Regions from separate parts of the Siphonobacter sp. SORGH_AS_1065 genome, predicted to be linked through region 1. Evidence: riboswitches for the same ligand, from Rfam matches in the RefSeq annotation. Region 1 holds a riboswitch; the other holds the start of a gene.
What was found. A riboswitch is a leader RNA that binds a small molecule or an ion and turns the genes downstream of it on or off. The one in region 1 is predicted to bind cobalamin.
Positions count from the first base shown of each region.

Region 2: another riboswitch for cobalamin. It lies ahead of QE390_RS01995 (TonB-dependent siderophore receptor); the one in region 1 lies ahead of metE (5-methyltetrahydropteroyltriglutamate--homocysteine S-methyltransferase).

Region 1 is NZ_JAUTAM010000004.1:3,590,816-3,598,200, reverse strand. It holds gene QE390_RS15610 (VRR-NUC domain-containing protein) at 141-1,826, opposite strand; gene QE390_RS15605 (cysteine-rich CWC family protein) at 2,056-2,268, opposite strand; gene QE390_RS15600 (acyl-CoA thioesterase) at 2,370-2,756, opposite strand; gene metE (5-methyltetrahydropteroyltriglutamate--homocysteine S-methyltransferase) at 2,841-5,150, opposite strand; cobalamin riboswitch at 5,458-5,673, opposite strand; gene pgk (phosphoglycerate kinase) at 5,955-7,145, shown strand; gene QE390_RS15585 (serine protease) at 7,347-7,385, shown strand, end outside.
Region 2 is NZ_JAUTAM010000004.1:293,288-300,672, forward strand. It holds gene cobT (nicotinate-nucleotide--dimethylbenzimidazole phosphoribosyltransferase) at 1-145, opposite strand, end outside; gene QE390_RS01995 (TonB-dependent siderophore receptor) at 166-2,046, opposite strand; cobalamin riboswitch at 2,160-2,444, opposite strand; gene QE390_RS02000 (gluconate 2-dehydrogenase subunit 3 family protein) at 2,645-3,256, opposite strand; gene QE390_RS02005 (four helix bundle protein) at 3,319-3,756, opposite strand; gene QE390_RS02010 (GMC oxidoreductase) at 3,799-5,544, opposite strand; gene QE390_RS02015 (DUF3050 domain-containing protein) at 5,707-6,483, opposite strand; gene QE390_RS02020 (YcxB family protein) at 6,596-7,159, opposite strand; gene QE390_RS02025 (phosphoribosyltransferase family protein) at 7,385-7,385, shown strand, end outside.

The DNA.
Region 1 (7,385 bases):
TTCTGAGAAATGAAAATAATCTGAAGGTAACCCTCCCATGGCTGGTGTCCTCACCAGCCATTCATAAAGGACATAGTGGTTGGTGAAGACACCAACCATGGCGGATGAGGCAAAGAAATGGAAATAAGGCAAACCCGTCTCTATTGATCATATCCCCAAACGACGCGTAATACTTTGGAACGGATGCCTGTGGTTTCGAAAAAGCGTAACCAGTATAACTGCTGCGGCGAAAGGTGATCGGTGGGAGATTTTACTTCGATGAAATCATAACTCGTTTCATCCCACACAAAAAGGTCGGGAAAGCCCCGCGTATGTTCACGTACGTTGGTGGCCATTTCGATGAGTAACTTCTTCAATAATTCCGCTGGAATCTTTTCTACCGCAATTTTTACCAGTGTTAATAGCTCCGGGAACCAAACCACAAGCGGATTGCTGATACCGTATTTTTCTTCAAAAACGGCTTCCAGAAAATGGAAAGTATCGGCTTTGTTTTCCAGTAAATCCAGACGATCCAGTAAAGCGGGACGGCGTTTTTCGAAGAAGGTAGGTTTATAAATATCCGATGGAGACCGCTGTAAGGGGTGATGAATGGCTGAACTTCCGGCATCAAAAATGATATCCCAGAACAGCAACCCAAACAGGCCATCAAACAGAAAGTTTTCGGTATGTACCGCCTGTTTTCCTTGTGCCCGAAAATATTCAGCAACGCCCTCCTCTACCCGATACCGCCAGCTAACGTCAATCGTCACACTTTCTGATTTCAACAACCATTCCGTGGTCGATTTACGAGCCCTTTTTTTCTGGCCCTGAGCCGCTTGCTGGTTTTGAAAATCAATTGCAAAAAACTGCTCGTCCGCATTGAAAGGGTTAATCAACATCTCCTCAGCCAGAGCCGTAGCTGCCTCCGGGTCTTTCAACTTCATCAATAACCGAACCTGCCGCTCCCGCGACGGCGGTGCGGTAGTCATCCGAAACAGCACCAGGGCTTCTTCCAGTTTTTTCTGGCGTTCCATGAAACCCGCGATCTTCAGCATCAGGCGATCCAGGGAAGGCTGAGCAATTTCAGCTAGCGGGACATGATTCTCATACCAATCCAGAAACCAGGTATTAATTTCCAAAGGATCCGTTTCGGCGGTTTTCATCAAATGGAAATCTTCCGCCGCCAATGAAACTTTCAGCCGATCTTCGACTTCTTCCCTGGAGGTAAAATGTGGAACAAACCGATCTTCATCAAAGCGTTCAAACCGAATATGGCCGAGATCCCGCACCACAAACTCACTCATATCCGCATGCCGGTTTCCAAAAAATAAAAACTTGAAAAGCATCGTCTGAGCCTCGTAGTTAACCTTGACTACGGGTTCGCTTTGATCAATATAACTGGCTAAATCTGGAAAAGGCACGGATTCTAACAACCAGTCGCTTACCTCGTCTTTTTTGAGACTGGCTTTGCCTTTGGTTTCCAACGCCAGTTGTTTGGCAAAACCTAGTACTTCCGGCTTACTGAAAATGTCAAGAATCTCCCCCGCCCGATTCTGGTGATAGTCAGACAAACGGGCGACAAAACCTTTGTTTTCCAATTCAAGCAAAGCCTCTGCCCAGTTATCAATTTCGGGATACTTGATTTTTCGAACCCGAAAAAAGGCCACTCTTCGGTTGGTAAACCGAATAAAAAGGCACTGAGCGTTTTCGCTCAACTGATCGAAATCCTGAAGAAATTCTTTTTCATCGTCGGTTAATAAGTTCAGGTAAAACCGACGCACAAAGGCAAGTAAATAGGTAAAGTAATCGAGGTAATATTTCGGTGGAAGTTCCAGACGTTCAGACATAAATAGCTACGTGGCTTAGAGCTATGATAAGTCTTTTTCTCAGGAAAAAGTTTGATTTGCTATTAGTTTCTGAATATCGTGGCCCGCGTGAACCGACCGGCTTTTTCACTGGTAGCAATCCGTTTGATAGTGCCTCACAGGTTGGGTTACCATTATTTCAACTAGTTGCTGCCAGCGAAAAAGCTGGCAGCGGCAGGGCCTTACCTTTTTGTTTGTTTATTTAGTAAGCTTACTCTAATGCCCTCGCCTCCTGCTGTAACTCCTGCAAACAATTCAGACACAAACAGCCGCTGTCATAATCCATGATCGAAATATCGCGGATGTACTGCATTTCCGACGGCGTTAATACGATCTGATTGCAGTCGCATTTTAAGCTTGCATTGAGTTTGCAGGTAAATAACTGCCCACAACGCGGACAGCCTTCAAGGGCATGTTTATTCATATGTTTAGAGTTAGGAGTTTAGGGTTTTGAGTTAATACTTGCGACGTAAATTCTTTTCTTATCAAAAGAACTTCCTAACACTAAACTCAAAACCCTAAACATTACTCCAAAATTCGAATTGGTTTTTTATTTGCGTCTATGGCTACGAAGGTGAAGGTGCCGTGTATGGCTAGTTCGCGGCCTTCGGCGTACATGCTTTCTACGTAAATCTCCACGCTCACTCGCATACTGGTGTTCCCCACGTGTACGACGTTCCCAATCAATTCAACCAGCATCCCTGCCTGAATGGCCTGCCGAAAGTCAATGCGGTCGCTGGAGACGGTTACCATGGGTTTTCGGGATAAACGGGTCGCGGTAATGAAGGCGATTTCGTCCATCCACTGCATGGCCATACCGCCGTATAAAGTATCGTAATGGTTGGTTGTGTGCGGGAAAACGGCCTTAAACACGCGGGTCTCCGCCGCCTTAATTTTTTCTTCGAGTGACATGGAAAATGGTTTTGAGTTTTGGGTTTAGCGTTTAGAGTTCAATGTAACATTAACTCTAAACGCCAAACCCAAAACGCTAAACTCCTACGCTTTCACGGTTTGCTGCAATTGTTTAGCGGCAGCGACCATGTGGCGTAGAGCCTGATCAGTTTCGGCCCAATGGCGGGTTTTTAGTCCGCAATCGGGATTGACCCACAAGTTACGAGCTGGAATGGTTCGAAGTGCTTTTTCCAGCAAATGTGCCATTTCTTCCACGCTGGGTACACGGGGCGAATGAATGTCATACACCCCCGGCCCGATTTCATTCGGGTACTGGAAGTTCGAAAACGCATCGAGTAACTCCATCTGCGAACGCGACGTTTCGATGGTAATGACATCGGCATCCATGCGAGCGATAGCCTCGATAATGTCATTAAATTCCGAGTAGCACATGTGGGTATGAATCTGCGTTTGATCGGTAACGCCGGCGGCACTGAGTCGGAACGCATCCACGGCCCAGGTCAGGTAAGTGCCCCAGTCGGCTTTGCGTAAGGGTAAGCCTTCGCGAATGGCAGGTTCGTCAATCTGGATGACTTTGATTCCTGCTTTTTCCAGATCCAGCACTTCATCCCGAATAGCCAAAGCGATCTGAAAAGCCGTATCCCTACGCGGCTGGTCATCCCGCACAAACGACCATTGCAGAATCGTTACTGGTCCCGTCAGCATGCCTTTCATTAATTGAGCCGTTTTGGATTGAGCAAACGTCGTCCAGCGAACCGTCATGGCTTCAGGCCGTTCGACATCTCCGTAAATAATGGGCGGTTTTACGCAACGGCTTCCGTAACTCTGTACCCAGCCCAATTGAGTAAACACATAACCCGAAAGCTGTTCGCCAAAATATTCAACCATGTCGTTTCGCTCGAATTCACCGTGAACCAATACATCAAGCCCGACTTCTTCCTGCCAACGAATGGATTTTTCGATCTCTCCCTCCACAAAAGCCTCATATTCTTCTTTAGTAACATCACCTTTTTTGTACTTCGCCCGCCACTGACGAACCTCTTCGGTTTGGGGGAAGGAGCCAATCGTGGTGGTGGGAAACAGCGGTAACTGAAGACTTGCTTCCTGAATTTTCTGACGAATCGTAAAGGCTTGCTTCCGTTCGAAATCGCTGGGTTGAACCGCTTGCACGCGGGATTTTACAATTGGTTTATGAATCAGCGAGCTCGTCCTTCGGCTTTCTATGGCCTGCTGATTTTCTGCTAATAGCTCCAGATTTTCGCCTTCGATTAACTGACCCAGCGTGGTTACTTCCTGCAATTTCTGTTTAGCAAATGCCATCCAGTTTTTGATTTCCGGTGTCAATACCTCTTCGTTTTTCTCTAAATCCAGATCGTAAGGAGCATGCAATAACGAACAGGACGGAGCCACCCAAACACGGGCTTTGCCTAGCTTGGCAATGGCTTCATTCAGCAATTGCAACGACTGGCTGAAATCATTTTTCCAGACATTACGCCCATCCACTACGCCGAGCGAAAGGATTTTAGTGGAAGTAACAAATTCGTGATCCGCCAGAATGGAGGTTAATTGTCCAGGTCCACGCATTAGGTCAATATGCAAAGCAGATACGGGTAATTGCAGGGCCAAAGACTGATTGTCACCTAGTTTTTCGAAGTAAGTCGCCACCAGAAGCTGAACCTGAGGTAATGCTTTCTGAATAGCCTGGTACGCCTGCTGAAAAGCGATTTTTTCATTAGCTGACAAATCGAGCGTCAGGCAAGGTTCGTCAAGCTGTATCCAAGTTGCCCCCCGGTAACTCAGTTCGCGTAATACGTCAATATAAACGGGTAATAACCGATTGAGCAGATCAATTCGGTGGAAACCTTCTTCTTTTTCCTTACCCAATAACAGAAATGAAACCGGCCCCAGAATGACGGGCTTGGTAAGAATACCCATCTGCTTGGCATCTTCGAAGTCGTGAATGACCTTATCGGAATACCGTTTAAACTGCTGATCTTTCAAAAATTCGGGAACGATGTAGTGGTAGTTGGTATCAAACCACTTCGTCATTTCCATCGCCTTTATGTCCAGCTCGGCCTTCTGGATTCCGCGAGCCATGGCGAAGTAAATCTCCAGTTCCCGATTGTTTTTTCCATCAATAACCGCCTGATACCTTTCGGGCACGGCTCCCACCATTAATGCGGTATCCAGCACTTGATCGTAATAGGAAAAGTCATTGGAAGGAATCCATTGCAGACCTGCCTGTAATTGCGTCTGCCAGTTTTGTCGGCGAATTTGCCGACCTGCCCACAGAAGTTCGTCTTTCGAAATCTTTCCTGCCCAAAATTGTTCGCAGGCCCATTTCAGTTCGCGTTTGCTGCCCACGCGGGGGTAGCCCAGGTTGTGAGTAACCATGTGTTTTTGTGTTAAAAAGGGTTTATCAAAACGCCTTCGAAACACCCAACCCGCCAAAAACGGTGAATTGTTACGAATCACTGATTCCGCATTAGTAACGTACGAGTCGTCATCCGTTCACGCGAATGACGGAGTTAATGCCTCTGCTATAAGGGTATAGCTTTCCTGGTCCGACTTCGATGGTTTCAAAATCAGCACAATTCAGGCACAACCGCAAACCTGCCAGTTTCGGGACCGGCAGTGAGCAGAGTTGGGTAATCAGAAATTTGTAAAATCAATGCGTGAATCAGACCCTATGCGTGAAGGTATGACCATTGAGAAGGCTGGCAAGTCTCCTGGCTTGTATCATGCGACTCCCCCCTTCTCATTCCTCAGGGAACAATGGGAAATCTGGGATGCACTTGTTTCGAGGTTCGAAACAGATACTTACAGTAGCACGTCTGCTCGTGATTTTCACACGATTCCTTTTTCATTCCTTTAGCAGCGAAGATCTGCTAATGAAACCAACCATCCGATTGACGGGCGTTACAAAGAACGGAGCAAATATAAAGGATTAAACCCTTTTCCGGTTCTGCCGTTATAATAAAGATGAAGAGGAACAGAGCTTTTCTACTTGGCAAAAGATAAATTAAAGAAGTAAAAATATAACTTATCAAATCTAAATTATCACTTAAAGGTTAAAAAGAAGGGAAGTTTAGGGAAGTTTGGCCGAATGTATAATTTTGTTCCTTTCTCGACCGACTCATCAACACGTATAATAAGAGTTGTCAAATCATTACTCATTTAAACATCTGATTCTTACTGATGAAGACGCTGAACCAGTACAATTTCGCCGGAAAAAAGGCTCTTGTCCGCGTTGATTTCAACGTTCCCCTGAATGACCGTTATGAAATCACCGATGATACCCGTATCAAAGCAACCATTCCGACGATTCAAAAAATTCTTAACGACGGCGGTTCGGTTATCCTGATGTCTCACCTGGGCCGTCCGAAAGATGGACCTACTGAAAAGTATTCGCTTAAGCACTTAGTAAACGCCCTGTCTGTTATCTTCAACCGTCCCGTGAAATTTGCGGATGATGCCATTGGACAGCAGGCCATTGACCTGGCAGCCTCTCTGCAACCCGGTGAAATTCTGTTACTCGAAAACCTTCGTTTCTACAAAGAAGAAGAAAAGGGGGACGTAACTTTCGCCGAAAAATTATCTAAACTGGGTGACGTTTGGGTAAACGATGCCTTTGGAACGGCTCACCGTGCTCACGCTTCTACGGCGGTTATCGGTCAGTTCTTCACGGATAAAGTAAGCGGTTATGTTATGCAGGCCGAGCTGGATAATGCTCAACGCATTCTGGATAACGTAGAGCGTCCTTACACGGCCATTATGGGTGGTGCTAAGATTTCCGATAAAATTCTGGTGATCGAAAAACTGCTCGATAAAGTTGATAACCTCATCTTAGGTGGTGGTATGACGTATACCTTCACGAAAGCTCTGGGTGGTCAGATTGGTAATTCCATTCACGAAGATGACAAAATGGAGCTGGCTCTGGAACTGATCGAGAAAGCGAAAGAAAAAGGTGTAAACCTAGTTATGCCTCTGGATACAGTTATGGCCGATAAATTCTCGAACGATGCTTCCAAAACGACGGTTCCTTCCGGTCAGATTCCTGAAGGCTGGGAAGGTCTGGATATTGGACATCAATCCATTGCCGTGTTCACGGAAATTGTAGAACAATCGAAAACAATCCTCTGGAATGGTCCGATGGGCGTATTCGAATTCTCGAACTTCGCCGTTGGAACGAACGCCATTGCAGAAGCCGTAGTGAAAGCAACGGAAGAAAACGGAGCTTTCTCCCTCATTGGTGGTGGTGATTCTGCCGCTGCGGTTAATAACGCGGGTTACGGTGATCGCGTAAGCTACGTTTCTACTGGTGGTGGTGCTCTGTTGGAATACATGGAAGGCAAAACGCTTCCCGGAGTAGCTGCTCTGGAAGCTTAAGAATAAATGCTTAGAAAAAGCCGACTCTGTAAAAAGGGTCGGCTTTTTTATTTCACCCCTTGAATAAAAAGTCACGACCAGCTCTATTTATTCACTTGGAATCACTGAATTGTGGTATTTCCTGAAATCCATTTTAGCTGAACCTTTGTCACACCTTACTAACAAGGTAAACGCTTGTTCAACCTAAACCAATTTCAGAAAATGGCTACTAAAAATGGCACCTCCATTCTTTCGAATGAT
Region 2 (7,385 bases), 3.3 Mb from region 1:
CTACCAGAGCGGCTTTTCGTAACTCTGGCGTTTCGGTTTGCTGTATACAGGCCATGCGGAACGCCAGAGTTTCCAGCTGGCCTAAAGCTCCTAAAGGCTTGGTCTTATGGTCAATTTTATATTGTACTCTTTCTTCGAAGGACATAGGATCGATTATCTAATCTGCTAAAAATCAAACTTTAAGCCTATGTTGAAATTACGCCGACGGGTGTTATACCCGTAAACCTCAAAATACTGCTTATCCGTAAGGTTACGAACGTCACCGTATAGTTTGACGAAAGCATTGAACTGATATTCGGCATATACATCCAGTGTGGTGTAAGCGGCTAAGTCTACTATTCCAAGTCCGTAAACCTGCTCCTGACGTTTGCCCACACTTCGCACTGCTAAGGAACTGAAGAAGTGTTTTGTGAACTGATAGCCAACGGTTGCATTGCCCATCACCTTCGGAATTCGGAAAAGATTAAATGAGCTGGAGTCTCGACCATTAACCGTTTGAGTCACCCGACCCGTTACATACGTTAAATTACCCGAAACCACTAAATTTTTAAAGCGACTCGATACTTCAAATTCCAGCCCATGATCATTCTGGCGACTATAATTCACGTACTTACCGTAGGGTTCAACGCTTAATGACTGAAAAGCAATCACGTCTTTAATAGCCCGGTCGAAATAAAGAGCTCGTATAAATGATCGTTTATCCGTAGCAAATAACTGAACACCAGCCTCCAGCGAACGACTCATTTCGGGCTTCAAATCTTTGTTACCATACGGCGAATACAACTGATACAAGCTTGGGGCCCGGAATCCACTGGAAAGGTTAGCAAAGAATTTTACCTGATTGCTTAAAAGATAAGAAGGATTGATGGAATAAGTTGCGTTACTACCGTATAAGGAATGATGGTTATAGCGTCCGCCCAGTTCCAGAGCAAAGCTGGAATCGGTTCGAATCAAAGCCGTGGCATACGCACTGAATAAAGTTGTTTTCGCTAGATTTTTCTCTAAAGATGGAGCATAAGGATTGGTTTGAGCTGTATTCTGAGTCCGCAGATCAACCCCGGTAACGAGAGTTAACCAGCTAGTAGTCCGCCAACTGTTATAGATTTCTGCAAAATGACTATTTCCCTCAAACGTGGACTTGTCCTGAACAGAATTACGTTGGAAAGCCGAGAACGCATAATTTGCCGTCAGTTTTCCAGAAGCATAACTATAATCTATCCCTGTTCCGGCCAGTTTAAAGGTGTTACGGTAATTATAGCTGGGATCATCGGTTAGGGCTCCGGCGTCAATTTCATTTTTATACCCCGAATACAGGCCCCGTACCTTCCAGATTAGATTGGGAGAAAGATTAATACCGCCGTTTAAGAGAACGTTATCCTGCCAGAAACCATCGTTATCAAAGTTCTGATTTCCTTTCGCATCATATGCCGCCGAAAATCCATCGGAACGCAATCGGGTATATTGAGCATTGAAGTAACCTACTTTTGAAGCTCCATTCACACCGACGGTTCCCCGGAAAATACCATAACTTCCGGCCTGAACGGTGGCATGGCCTCCGATGGGTCGATACCCTTCTTTTTTAGTAAAAATGTTAATTACCCCAGCTACCGCATCCGAACCGTACAGGGTAGACTGAGCTCCCCGAATGATCTCAATTCGTTCGCATTCCCCAACCGAAAGCAGATTGAGATCAAACGTGTTATTAATCTGAGAGGGATCATAGATGGGTAAGCCATCGAGTAAAATCAGGGTGTTCCCTCCACCGGCTCCGCGTAATGAGACGGTCTGATTGGTTCCCAGCGGCCCCTGAGCCCCAACGATCATAACCCCGGCCTGACGGGTTAATAACTCCCCAAGCGATTGAGTAGCGTATTTTTGTAAAGTTGAATCGGTAAGAACGGTAACTACTTTACCCGTTTGGGATAATTTTTGTCCGGTACGATTGGCGGTGATGGTTACTTCTTCCAGTTGGGTATCCGGTTTTTGAGCCCAGACCTGCAAAGTTGTAATCAGGAGAAGAAAGGTAATTCTGGTAAATGTGTTCATGACTCCACTAATGATTAAGTAAGGAGTCTTTCGTAGAAAAGTGAATAGAAATCCGGCTGGGTGTTACCATCCAGTGCGTTGAAATTCATTCACGGCTTTTCACCCGAAAGCTCGAAAAGTATACCATTTCAGGCAGGTCTTCTGGCTCGTTTCATCTCAACCCCCACCTTCCCATACGTATGTACAGTGGCTTTTGGAAGTTGTGTTTGAGTTTGGAGTTTGGAGTTTAGTGTTTTGAGTTATGAAGGCTGTCAACTTTACAATCTTAACCCTAAACTCAAAACTTACCACTCTAAACTCATTAAAACTTACAGCTACGGGGATAGCCCCGGATTTACACCGGTGTTCCCTTTTCATTCAACAGAGTTTCTGCTGAAACCTAAAACGTGGGCAAAAGTATAAAAAATACTTAATGCTGACCCGGTCTTTTACCGAATCAGCATTAAGTATACCTTTCGTTCTACTACGTTTGAGAGATTTAATTTAGTTAGAAGAGGTTAGAGTTAGGTGTGAGGAGTTTGATGAAAACCTCTCATTTATCTTACTTTTTCAAACTAAATCAAACTTCTCAAACTACTGCTAACCTTCTCAAACCCCATTACTCATAACTCAGTCCGTATTGCTTCAGTACCTCTTCGGGCACTCCTTCCCAGTTGTTGGGAGTATTTCCTACGTAACCCAAATCGTTGAAGCCTATGCGGGTAGTATAAAAACCGGTTAAGGTCATGTCCCGCATTTTGTTAAAGAACGCAACGCCTTGAGAGAACTGAGGTTTCGCTTGTTCAGGATAGGCAATGTCATCCACGATTTCTATCTGCTGAGCTTTTGTAAGCTCCACAAATTTCTTGCTGAAGCGTTTTCGGCTTTCATTATCTAACCAGGCCAGCCCTCCACGAAGAGGAATTTGGTGTACGGGTTGATCTTTCACCATAAATTCAATGAAAGCCGGTACACCCGCTTGCGAGGCACTGCCCGACTTCTCGTCCGCCGGAAGAATAATGTCGCACAAAACGGTGAGGGTTTTCATTTCCTGAGGTGTAAAGAACTTATCAGCCATGAGTTTGGCATCCCGGATGGCTTCCGATTTCTGCCGTCCGCCGGGCACCACCAACGGTTTTTCGGGCGGAGCCGCTACCAGATCCGTAGAAGGAACCGTAGCCATGCCCAACGACCCCAAGGCAATCGACTTAAGTGTATCGCGACGTTTCATTTTGTTAACGTTTGGGGTTTTGTGTTTAGGGTTTTGAGTTAATATTCGCCTACTTCTACTAGTTACTCATAGTTAACCAAATCTTCTTCTAAAGTCGGTGGATGACTAGGTGACTGGTATCGACTTCCTTTTATCTTAGACTGATTCAGATACTGCATAAGCTTTCTAATCATCCCTCCAATTTCTTCGGCCCTTTGGTATTGCTCATCGAATAATTCCTGCTCAACATAGTCACGATCCAAGGCCCGATAGAGTTGTGATTTGGACTCCTCCAGAGACCCTTTCGCTATAGCTAAGAAATGGACAAACTCATTTCGATTTCCCCTCCCAAACCCTTCGGCAATATTGTCCATAATCGAGTCTGCTGACCTTCGTAACTGACGTCTGTGATCGAAATCATTCGCAAATGGCCCCTCTTTAGTCAATTCAAAAATCTGCCGAGAAAAGAGACGGGCTTTTTTCCATACCTGTAAATCTTCAAACCGCTGAATGGTCGCCATTAATTAAACCTATTAACTCAAAACACTAAACCCAAAACTCTTTTACAGATTCTTCTTCTTCACTTCATCAATGATGTAATCACTGGTTCGCATGGACATGGCTAGGATGGTCCAGGTTACGTTTTTGTCGCCTTGCGTTACGAAAGGAGCGGCGTCTACTACGAACAGGTTTTTGACATCGTGGCCCTGCATGAAAGAATTCAGAGCTGATTTTTTGGGATCGCTGCCCATGCGTACCGTTCCGATTTCGTGAATGATCTTTCCGGGAGCCTCTAATCCGTAGTTTTGCTCTTTACCCGGTTTGGAGCCCAGAGCAATACCGCCCATTTCGTGGATTATTTCTTCGAAGGTATCCTGCATGTGTTTCGCCTGCTTAACCTCGTTTTCAGACCATTTGTAGTGAAAACGAAGCGTCGGAATACCGTATTTATCGACATTATTAGGGTCGATTTCGCAATAGTTACTTTCCAAAGGTATAGGTTCTCCACGACCCGCCATGCCCACGTAAGCTCCGTAGAAGCGACGTACATCTTCTTTCAGACGTGATCCATATCCACCTGCGGGTTGTGTTTTTCCATCGCCATAGGCATACTTACCGTTCATGCCCTGAATGCCCATGCCAAACCCGTAGCTGGGCATGCCCATGCCCCCGCCGTATTCAATGTGATACCCCCGAGGGAAGTCCAGTTTTTTGTTATCCAGCCACCAGGGCGTGTATACGTGCATTCCACCTACCCCGTCTTCGTTGTAACGTTTCCGGTTCATCAAAGCCGGAACGAAGGCCGAGCGGCTGGCTCCGGTGGAGTCGTTCAGGTATTTACCAATCACTCCACTGGAGTTAGCCAGCCCATTTGGGAACCGGGCCGACTTGGAGTTCAGTAACAGACGGGCCGATTCACAGGCACTAGCCGCCACCACCACAATTTTAGCCCGAACCGTTTTTTCCTGTAAAGTTGCGGTATCGACGTACGAAACGCCCGTGCAAAGTCCGGTTTTCTGGTCGGTTAATACTTCGCGAACCATCGCTCCGTTGATCAGCCTTGTGTTACCCGTTTTAACGGCGGGTTTACAAAGACAGGAAGACGAAGAAAAATCCGCGTAAACCTGACAGGCCCGACCGCACTGCGAGCAGTAAAAACACTGCCCACGTTCGTTATTAATCGCTTTTGTCAGAATCGCCAGACGGGAAGGAATAACCGGAATACCCAGATTCTTACCCGCTTTTTTTAGCATTAACTCGTGCAAACGGGGTTTTGGTGGGGGTAAGAAATGGCCGTCGGGTTCGTTGCGAAGCCCTTCTTTTGAGCCAAAAATTCCCAGGAGTTTATCTACCTTATCGTAATAGGGCGATACGTCGTCGTAAGTAATTGGCCAGTCATCCCCGATACCCGTCATGCTGCCGCGACGGAAATCGTCGGGACCAAAACGAAGGGAAATACGGCCCCAGTGGTTGGTACGCCCACCCAGCATCCGGCTTCTGAACCAGTGAAATTCTGTTCCGGGAGCAGCAGAGTAAGGCTCACCTTCGAGCTGCCAGCCTCCCCAGGCGGCGTCAAAATCACCGAAAGGACGCGTAGTGCTGGCCCCACGACGAGGAGACTCCCAGGGATTCTTTAGTTGAGTGATATACTTGGGATCAGCCGGGTCATAGTAACCTCCAGCTTCCAGTAAGCAAACTTTGGCACCCGCTTTGGATAGCTGATAAGCCGCCATACCGCCGCCTGCTCCAGACCCAACGATAACCACGTCAAAGACTTCAGGGGTCTCCTGGATTTGATAACTGTTCATACTTTAGGAAAATAGGTAAAGACTCGTTGTTATGTTTATGGTCACTCCAATCGTTAATACAAATGAATAATTTTCATTAATTATATAACTTTTTAATTAAAAACTTACGCTTTTTTAGTAACTGCTATGAATATAGATCAACGCTTTAATTAATTAAAAATTTTACGAATTAACTAAAGCTCCTCCGTTTAAGCAACTGGTAATCGAATTCCAGAGGTAAATTCTTTGGCGGATCGACTCCTCTGCCGTAGAAATGGTCTCTTCCCATTTTTGAGCGTCATTGCCACACAATTCACGAACCATTTCTTCCGCCAAATGGCCATGATGCCCACCGTCTACTTCGATGTGACGCTCCAGGTAATAGTGAAATGTATCGAGTTGATTAGGGAATCGAGCGTTCAGGTTACGAACCAGTTCAATGAATAACTCGGGAATCAAGTCTTCGCGACCATAGGTAAAGGCCGCCGCAATTTCATGCGGACGATTTCGCTCAATCACTGAAAACGTATAACTTACAAAAGCCTTCGCTCCGGCGGGAATATCAGCATTTTCCAAAGCTTCCCTCACCGATTGGCCCGCTCGCAGGTCTGCAACAAATTGCTCAATGACCGACGTATCCGCCCGTAGCTCTTTCATCGCCCGGAGGTATAACTCGTAATGGCTCATCCGAACGCCATGCTGATCTACATCGCTTTCTTCACCAGTAACGATTTCATTAATTAGATACGCCGTCGACCCGGATGCAGCGGGTAACCAGGGCACTTGTACGCAGGTAAGCTGCCGTTGCAGAGCCTTTAGCAGAGACATGAAGTCCCAGACAGCAAAAACGTGGCTTTGGGTAAAAAGCTGTAAAGCCTCCAGCGAGTTGATGTGATTGTAAACGGAATGGTCGATTAATTCCTGACGCAGCGGGTTCAGACGAGCTTCGAGTACTTCCAAAGGATTATTAGTCACTGTTGATCAAGTTATTGAGGTACTTATTAGTAAAAACGCAAAAAGGTCGGTAGCAACCCACCGACCTCAAATTAAATTTTTGTACTAACCCTATTACTCACTTCAGCAATTCTTTGCGAGTGAGGATAGTCTCGAACATTTTAATGTCATGTTCTGAATTAAAAATGTCGAATGGCAGATAGAGATACTGATACTTGCCCAGATTGAACAAATACGCGTCTTTCTCTTTCTGAACCGACTGAATCATATTCCAGGGTAACTGGCCGCCTTCTTTTTTCTCGCGATTTTTCCAGACAAAAATCTGACGGTTATCAAATTCATACACGAATTTTTCGAACATCTGCTTATTCTGTTCTACCTGCGTCGTAGCCGTAAACTGCATACCGCGGAAAAGAGCGAAACCTACCCCACCGAGTACGGCTACGAGGTAAATCCACCAGTTTGGATAGACTTTCGTTACGTTCAGAACGACGTTCAGAACGATCACCCCTACGGGAATCAAAAACCAGAACCATTCCTGTTTGATCCAGTCCCGTAAGGCCAGGTTAATGTACTTTTTGGGGTCCAGGCCGTATTTTTTCGTGCGAACGCCCTGGGGCATTCCCGCCTGACCACTGTTAATGTAGGGCTGCTGGTAGCGATTTACCGGAACTTTTGCCATTTTATGTTAATAGAGTGACTTCTGAGCGAAAAACAACGCGTGTTTTTCTAGATGGAGTACAAAAATACGAAAACGACGTAGTACTGTAAAATCCCGCTCCGATATTCTCGCATTGCTCTGATTATTTATTAATTAAATCTCGTTTTCCTCGGTCGATTCGGGCACTTTTCGGAATTTTACGATTCAGAATCATTTTCAAAAGCTATTGTCGCTGTACATTCGTCCA